2 regions of the Micromonospora sp. DT15 genome follow, and region 2 is predicted to be linked to the other one. Evidence: riboswitches for the same ligand, from Rfam matches in the RefSeq annotation. Region 2 holds a riboswitch; the other holds the start of a gene.
The links. A riboswitch is a leader RNA that binds a small molecule or an ion and turns the genes downstream of it on or off. The one in region 2 is predicted to bind ZMP and ZTP.
Positions count from the first base shown of each region.

Region 1: it holds a riboswitch for ZMP and ZTP, as region 2 does, so the genes downstream of both, ACLQ3F_RS05460 (glycine hydroxymethyltransferase) here and ACLQ3F_RS01840 (bifunctional 5,10-methylenetetrahydrofolate dehydrogenase/5,10-methenyltetrahydrofolate cyclohydrolase) in region 2, are expected to answer to the same signal.

Region 1 is NZ_JBNCKJ010000002.1:288,378-293,329, reverse strand. It holds gene ACLQ3F_RS05480 (histidine phosphatase family protein) at 1-69, shown strand, start outside; gene ACLQ3F_RS05475 (NAD(P)H-hydrate dehydratase) at 53-922, shown strand; gene ACLQ3F_RS05470 (hemerythrin domain-containing protein) at 1,002-1,502, shown strand; gene ACLQ3F_RS05465 (hypothetical protein) at 1,700-1,831, opposite strand; ZMP/ZTP riboswitch at 1,894-1,983, shown strand; gene ACLQ3F_RS05460 (glycine hydroxymethyltransferase) at 2,004-3,440, shown strand; gene ACLQ3F_RS05455 (hypothetical protein) at 3,570-3,830, opposite strand; gene ACLQ3F_RS05450 (PLP-dependent aminotransferase family protein) at 3,898-4,952, opposite strand, start outside.
Region 2 is NZ_JBNCKJ010000001.1:404,137-409,088, reverse strand. It holds gene ACLQ3F_RS01855 (FAD-dependent monooxygenase) at 1-1,100, shown strand, start outside; gene ACLQ3F_RS01850 (CU044_5270 family protein) at 1,137-2,102, opposite strand; gene ACLQ3F_RS01845 (RNA polymerase sigma factor) at 2,118-2,633, opposite strand; ZMP/ZTP riboswitch at 2,821-2,903, shown strand; gene ACLQ3F_RS01840 (bifunctional 5,10-methylenetetrahydrofolate dehydrogenase/5,10-methenyltetrahydrofolate cyclohydrolase) at 2,917-3,816, shown strand; gene ACLQ3F_RS01835 (hypothetical protein) at 3,878-4,060, opposite strand; gene ACLQ3F_RS01830 (hypothetical protein) at 4,448-4,636, opposite strand; gene ACLQ3F_RS01825 (DNA-binding protein) at 4,761-4,952, shown strand, end outside.

The DNA.
Region 1 (4,952 bases), on a different contig from region 2:
GTCGCGCACCTGCGTCAGCAGGGCGCCCAGCCGACCAGGGAGGACGAGATCCATGCCGAGCCGGTCTGAGGTGAAGGTGATCACCCCGGCGTTGCTGCGGGACTGGGCACTGCCCGTGCCGGTGGGCGGGAAGGAGAGCCGGGGCACCGTGCTGGTGGTCGGCGGTTCCCGCTTCACGCCGGGCGCGGTGCTGCTCGCCGGAGTGGCCGCCTTGCGCGCCGGTGCCGGGGTGCTCCAGCTCGCCGCCGCGGAGTCCACGGCGGCGGCGCTGAGCATCCAGGTGCCCGAGGCGCTCGTGGTCGGCCTGCCGGAAACCACCGACGGTGCGGTCGCCGCCGACCGGGACGGCCAGCTCGGCGACCTGGTCACGCAGGCCGACGTGGTGGCGATCGGCCCCGGCCTGAAGGCGATCGACGAGACCAACCGTCTGCTGAGCCTGGTCCTGGAGGCGGCCCGCCCGGACACGTCGCTGGTCCTCGACGCGTACGCCCTCGGTGCGCTCAGCCACTCACCGGACCTGCTGGTCGGCTCGGGTCGACCCGTGGTTCTCACCCCCAACGTCACCGAGGCCGAGCACCTGCTCGGGCGGGAGCCGGGCGACGACCTGGACTCCGAGGCGGCCGAGTTGGCCGCCCGGTACGAGGCGGTGGTGTCGCTGTACGGGCACGTGGCCGCACCGGACGGGCGGGGTTGGCGGGAGGAGAGCGGCGACGCCGGGCTGGGCACCTCCGGCAGCGGGGACGTGCTCGCCGGGTTGCTGGCGGGGCTGTTGTCCCGGGGTGCCGACCCGGCGCAGGCGGCCTGCTGGGGCTCGTTCGCGCACTCGGTGAGCGGCCAGCGGCTGATCCCCCGCTACGGCCGGATCGGCTTTCTGGCTCGGGAGCTGCTCGACGAGATCCCCCGCACCCTGGCGATGGTCTGAGGCGGTTTCACCTGTTTCCGCGTTCGGCGTAGGGGTACCGGATCCCCACCAGCCGAGACTCGTCAGGGAGGTCATACCGGTGTCGACCGATGCCATCGTCCTGCTCAAAGAGGACCACAAGGAAATGCGCCGCCTGTTCAAGGCCTTCCAGGACGCCGAGGAGGGGCCGGCGAACCAGCGGCAGAAGTTGGTGGACCAGATCCTGGAGGCACTGACAGTGCACACCTACCTGGAGAACGAGGTGATGTATCCGGAGGTCCGCCGACTGCTGCCCGACCTGGAGGACGACATCCTCGAGTCGTACGAGGAACACCACGTCGCCGATGTGCTCTGCGCCGAGCTGGCCAGCATGGACGCCGACGACGAGCGCTTCAACGCCAAGACGACGGTGCTGATCGAGAACGTCACGCACCACGTCGAGGAGGAAGAGCAGGAGTGGTTCCCCAAGGTCCGCGACGCGTTGGGCCGCAAGCAGCTCCAGGAGATCGGCGAGAAGATGATCGCGCTGCGCGCGGACGCGCCGCGTACCCCCACCGCCCCGAAGGCGATCAAGAAGGCGCTCGATGCGGTGACGGCCTGAGGCACCCGCTCACTCCGAAGGGCCCGGCACAACGCCGGGCCCTTCGTCGTGCCGCCCCGCCCCGGCCCGGCCCGGCCCGGCCCGCGATCTTGCACTTTCTGTTGCCGGTTGGCGATGTCTCGTGCCGTTTTGTCACGACAGAAAGTGCAAGATCGCGGGATGAGGGAGCCGGGGCGGCGCGGGGCGGGGGGCGGGGGTTAGCTGCCTGAGCCTGGTTCGGCCATCCGGCGGTGCTGCTCGGACTTGAGCCGGTCCGGAATGATCTTGCCGGCGGCGGTCTGCACCTTGTTGATCAGCGAGCCGGCGGTGATCGTCTGATCACCCCTCATTACGTTGGCGGGGTCGCCTCCCGGAGGGCGGCCCGAACGGCCAGTAACGGCCCGGTAGGATCCTCCCGGGCCGTTACTGGCGCGTGGGGATGGAGAACCATCGGGGAGCGGCCTCGTCACGTGGACGTTTGCCGAGCGCCTGGGCCTTCCCCGCACGTCTGTTGGAGGTCGCATGTCCCGCAACGCAGAGTCCACCGCATTCCGGAGTGCCCTTGAGGTGATCCGGGCTGTCGAGCCGCGGGTCGCCGACGCCATCGGCGCCGAGCTGGCCGACCAGCGGGAGTCACTCAAGCTGATCGCCAGCGAAAATTACGCCTCCCCGGCGACCCTGCTGGCCATGGGCAACTGGTTCAGCGACAAGTACGCCGAGGGCACCGTCGGCCGCCGCTTCTACGCCGGCTGTCAGAACGTCGACACCGTCGAGGCGCTCGCCGCCGAGCACGCCCAGGAGCTGTTCGGCGCCGCGCACGCGTACGTGCAGCCGCACTCGGGCATCGACGCCAACCTGGTCGCGTTCTGGGCGGTGCTCGCCGACCGGGTGGAGTCCCCCGCCCTGAAGAAGGCCCAGGTCCGCCAGGTCAACGACCTCACCGAGGCCGACTGGTTCGCGCTGCGCCGCGAGCTGGGCAACCAGCGGATGCTCGGCATGTCGCTGGACGCCGGCGGCCACCTCACCCACGGTTTCCGGCCGAACATCTCCGGCAAGATGTTCGACCAGCGCAGTTACGGCACCGACCCGGCGACCGGCCTGATCGACTACGACCGGGTGGCCGAGGCGGCCCGCGAGTTCAAGCCGCTGATCCTGGTGGGCGGCTACTCGGCGTACCCCCGGAAGGTGAACTTCCGGATCCTGCGCGAGATCGCCGACTCGGTCGGCGCGACCTTCATGGTCGACATGGCGCACTTCGCGGGCCTGGTGGCCGGCAAGGTGTTCACCGGCGACTTCGACCCGGTGCCGCACGCGCACATCGTCACGACCACCACCCACAAGTCGTTGCGCGGCCCGCGCGGCGGCATGGTGCTCTGCCAGCCGGAGCTGGCCGACCAGGTGGACCGGGGCTGCCCGATGGTGCTCGGCGGGCCGCTGCCGCACGTGATGGCCGCCAAGGCGGTCGCGCTCGCCGAGGCCCGCCGGCCCGACTTCGCCGACTACGCCCAGCGGATCGTGGACAACTCGCAGGCCCTCGCCGAGGGGCTGTTGCGTCGGGGCGCGAAGCTCGTCACCGGCGGCACCGACAACCACCTGGTGCTGATCGACGTGTCCGGTTACGGGCTCACCGGCCGGCAGGCCGAGCAGGCCCTCCTCGACTCGGGCATCGTCACCAACCGCAACTCGGTTCCGCAGGACCCGAACGGCGCCTGGTACACCTCCGGCATCCGGATCGGCACCCCGGCGCTGACCACCCGGGGCCTGGGCACCGCCGAGATGGACCAGACCGCCGAGCTGATCCACACCGTGCTGACCCAGACCACCGCCGGCGCCAACGCCGACGGCACCCCGTCGAAGGCGAAGTACACGCTGGACGCGGGCCTGGCCGACAAGATCGCCCGCCAGGCCACCGACCTGCTGGCCACGTACCCGCTCTACCCCGGCGTCGACCTGAGCTGACCCGACCGACTCGCGTCGATCATGGAGTTGTGGTGCCCGAATGAGGGCGGGTAGCGACTTTCGCCCACCACCACAACTCCATGATCGACGCGGACGGGGGCGGACGGGGACGGGGGCGGGGGGCCGGAGTCAGCCCATGGGGCGCTTGAGGTGGTAGCGGTGGACTTCGGTGCTGCCTTGGACGTTGTTGACGTCCTCGGCGGCGGAGACCAGCTCCCACCCCTCGCGGCCGGCGCGGTTGAGGTGCGCGATGGCGGTGTCGCCGTAGGCGGTGATGTCCTTGCGGGACCCGTCCGGCGCGTACCAGACGAACGAGACGTGAAAATTGCGGCCCTGTCCCTGATAGCGACGGACGAGCAGGGCGTACTCCCAGGCAACCATGCGGCTTATTATGACCGTCCAACGAGGACGGCGGTACGCGGGTCGTCGCGCATTGCCATCCGATGAACGCGGTGTGTCAACCCGCCCGGCGAGTCAACTCGTCGGTGATCAGCGCCGCGAGGCGATCCAGCCCGACGTCGATCTGCTCCGGTGTGACAGCGCTCACCGACAACCGCAACGCGCACACCGGCGCGGAGTCGTCGTAGAAGTGCGCCATCGGCGTCCACAGCACCCCGTAGTCGCGCGCCGATCGGTCCAGCAACGCGTCGTCGACCGGGAACGGCACTGTCACCACCACGAAGAACCCGCCGGCCGGCACCGTCCACCGCACCCCGGGCTGGTCCGGGTGAGCCGGAAAGCGCCGGGTGAGGCCGGCCACCAGGTGGCGCAGATTCCTGGTGTACGCGGACCGCTCCCGGGTGTTGGCGGCGACCAGGCTGCATCCGTGCTCCAGCAGCCGGCCGCCGATCACGGCCTGCGCGATCGGTGACGTGTTCACGGTGACCATGCTCTTGATCATGGCGAGCTGGTCGGCGAGCGTGCCGACCCGCCCGCCCGGGCCGCCGACCCGCTGGTCGGCGACGACGTAGCCGACCCGTGCCCCGGGGAGCACGGTCTTGGCGAACGAGCCGAGGTAGACGACCCGCCGGCCGGTGTCCAACGCCTTCAGGGTGGGCGGGCGCGGCCCGTCGTCGCTGTGGAACAGTCCGTACGGGTTGTCCTCCAGCAGCAGCAGATCCTCCTGCGCCGCCAGGTCCAGCAACCGTTGCCGGTGTGCGGTGTCGATACTGACGCCGGAGGGGTTGGCGAAGTCCGGCATCAGGTAGCAGGCGCGCGGCCGCAGCCCCGCGGCCCGGGCCCGGCGTACCTGGGCGGCCAGGTCGTCCAGGTCGACCCCGGTCGGCCCACCGGCGACCGGCCACACCGGCAGGTCCACCAGCCGGGCCGCCCCGGTCAGGCCGACGTAGGTCGGGGCGACCGCGAGCAGCACATCCGCCGGGCCGGCCCGCAACGCCCGCAGCACCAGGAACATGGCCTCCTGGCAGCCGACGGTCACCACCACGTCCTCCGGGTCGACGGTGATCCCCTCGTCGACGGCGAGGTTGCGGGCGATCAGGTGGTGCACGATGC
Region 2 (4,952 bases):
GCGTCCGGGTACTGATCGTCGGCGGAGGTGTCGCCGGGCTTGCGGCGGTTGCCGCGCTGCGCGAGTGGGGTGCCACTGTCGACGTGGTCGAGCGGGCATCCGGGCCGACCGACTCCGGCACCGGGATCTACCTGACCGGCAACGCCACCAGGATGCTCGACGTACTCAGTCTGCGGGAGCCGGTCGCCGACGTCTCCGTGGAGATCACCCGGCAGCGCAGCGCCAACCAGCGCGGGCATCGCCTCTTCGACATCGACGTGGCCGCGCTGTGGCGGGGCGTCGGGCCGTGCGTGTCGCTGCCCCGGGCACAACTGCACCGGGCGCTGCTCGCCGGCGTCGGCGACACCCCGGTCCGCTGGGGTCGCCAACCGGTCGCGCTCCTCGCGGAGGGCGACCAGGTCGCCGTCGAGTTCGACGACGGCGCCACCGAACGGTACGACCTGGTGCTCGGCGCGGACGGGGTGAACTCGACGGTCCGCCGGCTCGCCTTCGACGGGCAGGCGGCCCGCGACCTCAGCCAGTACGCGTACCGGTGGGTCGCTCCCCGCGTCGACGACGAGCCGGTCTGGTCGGTGCAGTTGGGGCGCGGCAGGCAGTTCCTGACCATCCCGATCAGCGCCGAGCAGACGTACTGCTACTACAACGACGGTCCGGTGGCCGACCGGCCCGGCTGGCGCGACGAGCTGGCCGAGACGTTCACCGAGCCGGTGGCCACCATGCTCAAGGCCCTCGACTACGACGACAGCACCCTGCACTCCGGGCCGAACCAGGAGGTCGTGCTCGACTCCTGGTCCCGGGGGCCGGTGCTGCTGATCGGCGACGCCGCCCACGCCACCTCACCGAACATGGCCCAGGGCGCGGCGATGGCCCTGGAGGACGCTTTCGTGCTCGCGTCCTCGTTGGCCACCGCCGGGTCCGTTGCCGAGGCCCTGCGCGGGTACGAGGCGCGGCGCCGCCCGCGTACCGACTGGGTGCTCAGCCAGACCCATCGCCGCGACAAGGCCACCGGGCTCCCGCCCGCGCTGCGCGACCTGGTGATGCGCCGCCTCGGCGAGCAGATGTTCCGCTCGAACTACGGCCCCCTGTTCGCCCAGCCCTGACCGACCGGCCGTGACGACCGGCCGTGACCGGCTCGCTCACGGCACCTGGCCCGGCCGGTCGACGATGGCGACCCGCAGGAGCGCGGCAGCCGACTCCAGTGACTCCTTGCCGTTGCGTATCACCGAGTGGCGGCGCCCGAGGAAGACGTGGGTGTCGCGGTCGAAGAGCAGGTCCACGTTGCCACCGATCACACCGGGCATCCGGATCGCCACCCCGTGCCGGCCTGCGGCGTCCACCACGTCGGCGGAGATGACTGTCGCGCCGGGCTCCCGGGCCAGCACTTCATACAGCGCCGCGAGCGCGCGGGGCGGCACGTAGCCGTCGAGCATCGACCGCGCGGTGGTGTACGCCATGCTCTCGTCCGCGTAGAGGGCCTCCTCGTCGGCCCCTTCGGGGAGATGCAGGTCGACCGGGTGTTCCCGAAGGTAGCGGAGCAGCTCGTCCGGGTCGGTGGGCAGGTCGCCGTGGTACGCCGGCGGCTGGAACGCGTCAAGCTCCTTCGTGGGATCGGCGGCATCGTCGATGCGGAGCTCCCTCAGCTCGCCCCATCCGTTCGGATCAGCCTCCGGTCGGTAGCGCCCCTTCGTGTACGCCACTCCGCCAGCCGACTGCCACAGCTGGTTCCGGATGGTCTGGTAGGGCCCGCTGTCCGGCAGGTCCCGGATCGTCGCCAGGGATTCGGTGAAGACGTACTGGTCGGGTCGGGCGGTGAGTTCCGGCTGTTGTCGAGCCGCGTCGGCCGCCAGGTGGAAGATCTCCGACGCGCTGGCAGTCGGCGGCGGCTGATCGCCCAGCCTCACGGTCTGGACCGCCAGCGCACCGGCGGTCAACGTCACCACCAGTCCGAGCGCTCCGACGAGACGCCAACCGCGCAGGAACTGGGTACGGCGTCCGGCGGGACGGACCGCCGACGCCTCCTCGGCCCGTTGGGCGACGTGTGCGGTCAGATCCCTGAGAAGCTGCTCCTCGAACCCCTGCGGCGACCGTTCGGTCTCGTTCATCGTCATCTCCGTCTCTCAGGCGAGGGTGGTGACCGGGCGGGCGAGCACGGCGCGGACGATGCGGCGGGCACGATGCAGGCGGACCCGAGCGGCCACCGGTGACATCCCCAGCACTGTCGCCGCCTCCGCGACGCTGAGGCCGTCCACGGCGACGAGTTCGACAAGCGTCCGGGTGCCCTCGGGCAGCTCGCTCAGCGCCCTGTGGGTGCGGCGGGCCGCCGACTCGGCGTCGATCCGCTCCTCGATGCGGGCGATGTCATCGGGGCCGAGGTCCCGTCGTCCGGCCAGTCGGCCGGTCACCCGCAGCCGTTGGGCAGCCCGACGCCGCTCGTCGCCTATGACGTTGCGGGCCACCCCGTACAGCCAGCCGATCTGGCTGCCCCGCTCCGGCCGGTAGCCGGCCGCCGACTCGATCACCGCCAGGAACACGTCGGCGGTGAGGTCGGCGGCGAGATGCGGGTCGTCGACCCGCCGCGCCACGAACCGGCCCACCGCCTCCAGGTGCCGGCGGTAGAAGACCTCGAAAGCCACCGGATCGGCTCCGATGCCGAAAATGTCATCATCGGCTCGGCTCGGCTCATTCACAGGCCGTCCTCCCTCGTAGCCTTCACACCCCTTCTTCGTCAGGCGGAGCACGAGTGTTACCGAACAGCCCGCGCGGCTCCATCGGCGGCGCTGCTGGTCCAACTGGGCAGTTGCCCTGGCGATGGGGCATGATCGAGGCACCGGCGACTGGCGGCACGGGGATGGTCAAAACCATCGGGGAGCCTCTCGCGGGCGTCGACCGCCTGGGCGCCTGCGTCGAGGAACCACCATGACTACGACCAGCCCATCCGCCGAGCACCACACCTCATCGGGCGCGGCCCGGCTCCTGCCGGGTGCACCAGTCGCCGAAGCCGTCCTGGCCGAGACCGCCGCCGCGGCCGCCCGGCTGCGCAGCCGCGGGATCACACCGAGCCTCGCCACCATCCTCGTCGGCGACGACGACGCCAGCGCCGGTTACATCGCCATCAAGCAGCGTCAGGCCGCCGCGCTCGGGTTCGCCTCCCCGCACGTGCATCTGCCGGCCACCGCCACCCAGGCCGAGCTGCACCAGGCCATTGCCCGGTTCAACACCGACCCGGACGTACACGGGCTGCTCGTGCAGTACCCCGTGCCGGGGCATCTGGACTACGACGCGGCGTTGCAGACCATCGACCCGGACAAGGACGTCGACGGCATGCACCCACTGAACATGGGGCGTCTCGCCGTCGGCCTGCCCGGCCCGCTGCCGTGCACCCCCGCGGGCATCGAGGCCCTCCTGGCGTACTACGAGATCCCCGTCGCCGGCCGTGAGGTCGTCATCCTCGGCCGCGGCGCCACCCTGGGCCGCCCCCTGGCCATGCTGCTCGCCCAGAAGCGCCCGACCGCCAACGCCGCCGTCACCGTCGTCCACACCGGCGTGCCCGACTGGGACCGCTACACCCGCCGCGCCGACATCCTCGTGGCCGCCGCCGGCGTACCCGGGATCGTGAAGCCTGAGCACGTCAAGCCCGGCGCGGTCGTCATCGGCGCCGGCGTCCGCTACGACGGGCGGCGCCTCCTACCGGACGTGGACGAAGCGTGCGCCGAGGTAGCCGGCGCGATCACCCCCCGGGTCGGCGGGGTCGGCCCGACCACCGTCGCGATGCTGTTCCGCAACGCCGTCCGCGCCGCCGAACGAGCAAACCAGTAGCCCGGTCCGCCCGACTCCAAGATCAAGTGATGAAAAGTAGGTCCCAGGGCCATCTTCAGACCTACTTTTCATCACTTGATCGAGGCGGCCTCCTGCGGTTGGAGATCTCCTCCAGGTGCTGGAGCTGGTGCTGGCGGACCATCTCGTCCCAGACCTCCTGGTCGTAGTCCGGGTTCGGCGGGATCCACTTGTGCGAGTTGTCGCTGTAGTGGAACCGCTCATCGCCCCGCCGGATCAGACTCACCGGACCCAGCCCAGGAAACGCCGGTGCAGCAGCCCGGCGGGCACCCAGGTCAGGTCCTCGGCCGCCCAGACCAGGTAAGAGCCCATGTAGAGGGCCAATGACACGGGTGCACCCTCGAACTCGGCATGCAGCTCCGTTCGCCGAGTCCGGCAGGGCCAGGGCGCGGCGCAGCCGCCGCAGGTCCACACCGGAAGGACCGGGCCGTGGGTGGTCACCGCAGGCCATCCAGGAAGCGCCGGGTCGCGAGCCGGGCGTGCCAGCGAGTGGCCCACTCCGCTTGATAGCAGGGGTACGGGGACAGCCATGCCCACCACCAGCGACAGCCGGCGCAGAGCCCCTCAACGCCGGGAAGGTGCATGAACAAGACTCGTCCGACCTCATCCTCGGTCACTCCTGCTCCTCCCCTGGCCAGTGGCCCCGACGGATCGGGATGCGGTGCCTGGCCCGACACGGCAGATCAGCTCCACACCGGCAGATCCGCCGCCACCGCCGCCACGACCAGACCGGCCGATGCCGCCGAGCCAAGGTCAGCGCCACCGCCAGCAGGTAGTCGTCGTACGGCACGTGCTTTGGCACCCAACCTCCCGGCGAGTTATCCCGCCGTCGCCTGGCGTGACCACTCCACCACACACCACACGGTGCTGTCTTGTCAATCTGCAAGTGACGATAGTCAAGCTAAAGTCGCGCCTACTTTCAGGTCGTGAAGCGACCGCGCTTGTACGGGCCTGGCGAGTTGGCCGCCCTGTTCAACGTGTCGCGGCAGCGGGTACTGCAGATCACCCGCCGCCCCGGCTTTCCTGAGCCGATGGCTCGCCTCATCGGGACAACCATCTGGGACGCGGACGAGGTAGACGAGTGGGCTAAACACAACCGCCCACCACGTCCGACCGAG